One region of the Morganella morganii genome, then DNA from elsewhere that is predicted to be linked to it. Evidence: predicted binding sites of a transcription regulator. Region 1 holds the regulator's gene; the other holds the start of a gene.
The links. Region 1 encodes LexA, which represses DNA repair genes until DNA is damaged. Its sites were predicted from a motif close to TNCTGTATGTACATACAGNA; they were not measured.
Positions count from the first base shown of each region.

Region 2: a site for LexA is predicted at 2,013-2,032, ahead of dinB (DNA polymerase IV). Genes of this name have one in related genera too.

Region 1 is NZ_CP069157.1:68,845-72,172, forward strand. Features, by position in the region: gene plsB (glycerol-3-phosphate 1-O-acyltransferase PlsB) at 1-1,154, opposite strand, end outside; gene JL661_RS00290 (diacylglycerol kinase) at 1,293-1,664, shown strand; gene lexA (transcriptional repressor LexA) at 1,782-2,396, shown strand; gene zur (zinc uptake transcriptional repressor Zur) at 2,475-2,993, opposite strand; gene JL661_RS00305 (YbaK/EbsC family protein) at 3,170-3,328, shown strand, end outside.
Region 2 is NZ_CP069157.1:2,823,758-2,827,085, forward strand. Features, by position in the region: gene pepD (beta-Ala-His dipeptidase) at 1-879, shown strand, start outside; gene dinB (DNA polymerase IV) at 934-1,989, opposite strand; gene JL661_RS13655 (glycerophosphodiester phosphodiesterase family protein) at 2,245-3,054, shown strand.

The DNA of each region.
Region 1 (3,328 bases):
AAGTACTCGATGGAATAACCGCGTGAGAAGAGCTCACTCAGGTATTCACGGAAAACGGTGGAGTACAGTTTGTTGCCCTTGAAGCTGCGGCGGATAAAGAAAGCACCGAGGCGGCGGAAAATCGGTCCCGCCGGCCAGAAATTGAGGTTAATCCCGGCGGCGATATGCGGCGGTACCAGCCCCTGATGATAGAGCACATAGGAGAGCAGCAGGTAGTCCATGTGGCTGCGGTGGCAGGGCACATACACTATCTCATGGCCGTCCTGTGCCAGCTGGCGCACCCGCTCCGCATTATGGACATTCAGTCCCTGATAGAGGCGGTTCCAGGTCCAGCCGAGAACGCGATCAGCCACGCGCAGAGCGTCATAGGTGAAGTTAGCGGCCACTTCGTTCATCATGGAAACGGCATTCTGACGCGCTTTTTCAATGGTGATTTTTTTGGCTTTCGCTTCATCTTCAACGGCTTTTTCAATCGCTTTGGATTTCAGCAGCTTATTGAACAACTCCTGACGCACCGGCAGTTTCGGGCCGATAGCGGCCATACGCTGGCGCGAGAAGTGAATACGGGCGACACGGGCCAGTTTATTAGCGATAATAGTGTCGGTACCGTGTTCAGAGGCCATTGCGCCCATGGACACCGGCTGTGAGAAACGGACAAAACTGTCGCGTCCCAGCCAGAGCACGGCGAAAAATTTCTGGATCCCGTTTAACAGACGCAGATGCGGCACACCGTGGTGTCCCTCGCGGCCCGGTGAACGACCGAACATCACAGAGACCGGCAGCATCTGAATATCCAGCGCCGGATTATTGCGGTGCAGATCCAGATAGGCGTGGAAAATATGGACGGAATCCTTACGCGGATTCAGGGCGTAATAACGGAACACACGCGGGCCGTCATCGATAAAGACATAGCCCGGTAATGTGGTATTACCGATGACATTATCTTCCAGCGGATCCGGCATGCCCTGTGCGAGACACTGACGGCGCAGTGTCAGCAGGTCCGCCTTAGAGTGATAAGGAAGAACATAGAGTGTCGGACGTTGTGTATCCAGCCCCAGCTCATTGACCGGATCCGTCGGGATCGGCTTGCTTTTTACCAATAGTTTTAATGGTAAATTCAATACGTTATAGTATATTTTACGCCAAAGTGACATAAATGTATGAAGCCTCTTGTTGACAATTCGCGTTCAGCATACCAGAAAGGCGGAGCCAGATCTGTGTTGCGGCAGCAATAAAATCGCGGAAAAATAGCGGCGATCAGTCAGATAATCATATTATTTACAGTGACAGAAATGAAAAAAAATACCGGATTTATACGATTAATTAAAGCGGCGGGTTATTCAAAGAAAGGACTCATTGCGGCATGGAAAAATGAAGCCGCTATCCGTCAGGAATTGCTGGCGCTGATCCCGGCCGTCATTATTGCCTTTGCTTTCTCTTTTACGGCGGTTGAACGGGTGCTGCTGATTGGTTCTGTGGTGCTGGTAGTGGTGATTGAGCTTATCAACAGCGCTATTGAGGCTGTGGTTGACCGTATCGGTACGGAATATCATGAACTGTCCGGCCGGGCCAAAGATATGGGGTCCGCCGCAGTATTTATCGCCACATTACTGGGGCTGTTTGTCTGGATTATGCTGTTTACCAGCTGGTTCCTGCGTCTTTAACAGACGATTTTTTGTGAAACCTGCGGCGTAACACGTATTTTCCTCATGTTATGGTTCCCAATCCCGGAATACCTGTATATACTCACAGTCTGACTGTATAAACAAACAGGGGGCGAAATGAAAGCACTGACGGCACGGCAGCAACAGGTTTATGACCTTGTTCGTGACCATATTTCGCAGACGGGCATGCCACCGACGCGTGCAGAAATTGCGGCACGCCTGGGTTTTCGCTCTCCGAATGCGGCGGAAGAGCACCTGAAAGCCCTGGCGCGTAAAGGCGTCATTGAGATTGTCTCCGGGGCCTCCCGGGGGATCCGTCTGCTTCTGGAAGAAGAAGAGGATGAAGGTTTACCACTAATAGGCCGTGTGGCCGCAGGTGAGCCTTTATTAGCACAGGAACATATAGAAAGCCGTTATCAGATTGACCCGATGCTGTTTAAACCAAGTGCAGATTTTCTGCTGCGGGTAAATGGTATGTCAATGAAAGATATCGGTATTATGGACGGTGACTTACTCGCGGTGCATAAAACCCAGGACGTGCATAATGGCCAGGTGGTGGTTGCCCGTATCGAAGATGAAGTGACAGTCAAACGGTTTAAGAAAGTGGGCAGCAAGATTGAGCTGCACGCTGAAAACGAAGAATTCAGCCCGATCGTGGTGGATTTACGGGAACAGAACTTTACTGTTGAAGGTCTGGCAGTGGGTGTGATCCGTAATAACGACTGGCACTGATTTCCGGGACAGCCGCCTGAAACGGTATCCGCTTAAAAACCACAGTACGCCGGAGACGGACACTGTGGTTTTTGTTTTTCAGCGTCCGCGTTTACGCGGTTCGTCATGTTCATGGTCATGCAGGCATTTATCTCTGCGGGTGCAGGATTCAATATCATAACAAGGGCGGCAGTATCCGTGCGCCTCAATCACACTGTGGCGGATATGAAATTGCGCGGCATCCGCCAACTGAGTGATTTGTGAATCAATCGCCTCTCCGTCCCGCTCTGTCACACTGTTACAGCGATCGCAGATAAACAGTACTGAAGTATGGCTGGGTTTATCAAAATGCGGACACATCACAAAGCTGTTGGTGGACTCAATTTTGTGGATAAATCCCTGCTCCAGCAGAAATTCCAGACCGCGGTAGATTGTCGGCGGTTTTGCCTGCGGCTCGGTTTCGCGCAGCAGATCCAGCAGCTCATAAGCACTGATGGCTCCGGGCTGGCCGGCAATCAGCTGCAGAATCGACTTTCGCTGAGACGTCATGCGCACACTGCGTGACAGACACAGTACTTCTGCTTTTTTTAATAAAGTCTGAATATCAACAGATTGCATGACATCACCTTCCGCTAATCAATAAATATATGAACAGCCCACTCTAACATGAATTCCGGCAGAATAACCGGTATCCGCGCTATTTTGTCAAAAAAGGGCTGCCAATTCAGGGCAAATTATGGTGAGCTGTTGGTGCAAACACATAAAAAGCACATGATAATAAAACGGAGTCCTGAATGAGTATCGAAACGGTTCGTGCCTGGTTCGGCACGCATGCCCCGGATGTTACGATTATTGAGACCACACAGCCGACTGCCACTGTCACTCAGGCAGCAGAAGTTCATGGTGTCCGCCCCGGTCAGATCTGCAAAACACTCTCTTTTAAGCTGACGGAT
Region 2 (3,328 bases), 1.1 Mb from region 1:
GAAGCCGTTCCGGCCGGTTACAGCACCTTCACCCTGACCCTCAAAGGTCTCAAAGGCGGCCACTCCGGCGGCGATATTCATCTGGGCCTCGGCAATGCCAACAAATTACTGGCCCGTTTCCTGGCCGGTCACGCCACAGAACTCGGCGCGCGTCTGGTTGATTTTCAGGGCGGCACACTGCGCAACGCGATTCCGCGCGAAGGCCACATCACTCTGGCAGTACCGGCAGATAAAGCCGCACAGCTGAAATCGCTGGCACAGACCTTTGAAGCGCTGCTCAGAGAAGAGCTTGCGCAGAAAGAGAAAAACCTGGTTGTCACCCTGGAAGCTGCAACCGCTGCTCAGGGCGCTCTGACCGCTGATGTGCAGTCCCGCTTTATCAATATGCTCAATGTGATGCCGAACGGCGTGATCCGCATGAGTGACGTGGTTCCGGGCGTGGTCGAAACCTCACTGAACGTGGGTGTGGTGAAAATGAGTGACGACCGTGTGCAGATTATCTGTCTGGTACGTTCCCTGATTGAATCCGGCAAATCTTCTGTGGTCAGCATGCTGACCTCGCTGGCGGCACTGTCCGGTGCGGATATTGTTGCCGAAGGCGGCTATCCGGGCTGGCAGCCGGATGCAGACTCTCCGGTCATGCATCTGGTCAGCGAAACCTATCAGCAGCTGTTTGACAAAACCCCGAACATCATGGTGATCCACGCCGGTCTTGAGTGCGGTTTATTCAAAAAACCGTATCCGGACATGGACATGGTCTCCATCGGGCCGACCATCACCGGAGCGCACTCCCCTGATGAACAAGTACATATCAAGAGTGTCGGGCAGTACTGGCAGTTACTGACCGCTATCTTAAAAGCGATCCCTGAAAAAGCGTAATCGCCTTATTCAGCTCAGCGGCGGGATAATTATCCCGCCGTTTTTATATGTGATTCAGAACCCGAGCAGCAACTGCCGCTCAAGCTGCGGATCCCGCAGTGTTACATGCAGCCCCACCAGCCGTACGCCGCGCCCTTCCCGGCGGCTCTCCCAGGCCAGTTCCGCCGTTTTCAGCAAATCCGCTTTATCCAGCACCTGATGGACATGTTCCTGTGTGGTCTGCTGAAAGTCCGCAAACTTCAGTTTAATGCCCTGACGGGCGATCCGCAGATCCGGTGACACCTTTGTCAGACGACGCTCCAGCTCCGGAAACAGCTCATCAATAATCGTCTGACACTCATCCCACGAGGCAATATCTTCCGCCAGTGTCCGCTCGACACCGACAGATTTCCGTTCCCTGTCCGGACAAACCGGCCGCTCATCGCTACCGTGACTGCGCTGCCAGATGATCTGCCCGAACTTTCCGAACTGTTTCAGCAGCGATATCTGATCATAATTCTGCACATCCCGGCAGGTCTCCAGACCGAGATCAGCCAGTCGCTTTGCTGTCACCTTTCCCACACCGGGAATTTTACGCAGTGGCAGTGACAACACAAAATCCGTCACCTGCTCCGGCGTGATAATGTACTGCCCGTCGGGTTTATTCAGATCAGACGCAATTTTGGCAAGGAATTTCACCGGTGCCACACCGGCAGATGCGGTCAGCCCCAGCTCGGTAAAAATGGTTTTGCGGATCTCTTCCGCCATCAGTGTGGCTGAACCCCGGCACTGCGGGCTGTCCGTCACATCAAGATAAGCTTCATCCAGTGACAGCGGCTCAATCAGTGAAGTATAACGGGCGAAAATCGCATGCAGGTGGCGGGAGGTGGTTTTATACAGCTCCATCCGCCCAGGGATCACTTTCAGATGCGGACACAGCAGCAGTGCTTTTGCCGTTGACATCGCGCTGTGCACCCCGAAGCGCCGCGCCGGATAATTGGCGGTCGCAATCACACCGCGCCGGTCGGAACTGCCGCCGATAGCCAGCGGGATATCGCGCAGACGGGGATCGTCACGCATTTCAATCGCCGCATAAAAGCAATCCATATCAATATGAATTATTTTACGCATCCGCCTCTCCTGCTCACCAACAATACTGTTTAAATATACAGTTAAAATCAATGCAATTCAAATCGGTTAATTTGCTTATTATTCACCAAATCAATCAGTGGGCTGAAATTTGCAGGTTTGTACTTTTTTTCTGTGATTACATCCGGTTGTCATGTTACTCCGCTACAACAGCGTGACATCACACCTGGTCTCATTCTTTCTGACGGACGGATTATGAAAAAAATACTATCAGCCCTTTTCCTGAGTGGCATTGTTATGACAACCCATGCAGCACCGCAGATTATTGCCCATCGCGCCGCCACGGCGGACGCCCCTGAAAATACCCTTTATGCCATCGATAAGGCGCTGAGTAACAAAGCCGATGCCATCTGGATCACCCTTCAGCTCTCAAAGGACAACCAGGTAGTGTTATACCGCCCGTCTGATCTGAAATCCCTGACCGACAAAACCGGTCCGGTTTCCGGTTACAGCGCCGCAGAACTGGCACAAACCGATGCAGCCCGGGATTATAATCAGAAAAATAAAACCCATATCAAGGCTTCTGTTCCGGCACTGGATGCCGTCCTGAGCCGTTACCCGGATACTTTTTTCTACCTCGATATCAAATCTCCGGACGCCTCACCGGCGGTTTTTGCACAACAGCTGGATTCAGTACTGACCCGTCATAACGCCAAAAACCGTGTCCGCGTCTATTCAACCGGTCAGGATTATCTGGCTGCCCTGCCGCCGTCAATCCCCGTTTTTGAAAGCCGTGATACCACCCGTAATGCACTGGCCGGCAGCCTGATCACACACACCTGTGACCTGGCAGATAATCCGCAGCCGCGCTGGTATGGCTTTGAACTGCACCGTAACGTGGATGTGGTTGAAACCTTCACATTGGGTGAAGCACGCTCTCCGGTTGTGCTGACCTGGGATAAAACCGCAATGGATTGTTTTCGTAAAAATAATCAAAACCATGTTGTTCTGTTCGGTATAAAAACACCCGCCGATTTACAACTGGCGACAGAATTGGGTGCAGATGGCGTGATGGTCGATTCGCTGCTCAATATGAAAATAAAATAATTAATCAAGGTATTATTACTTGGTAATTTTACCCGCCTGAAAAATAAGAGTGAGATTTAACAGATGATGAATATCACTCTTATTTAATACATTCTGTCTCTTCCTGCCATTTACTCTGTAATCCTTACATAATATTTTATAATCTCAGCAAACCTAATTAATTATAGTAATTTATTTATCAGGCCACTTTTGTTATAACTATAAGAAACATCCGGGAGGCTATGCGGTGATAAGTAACCTGTTCTTCGATTTAAATTCACCCCCAAAATCCCTC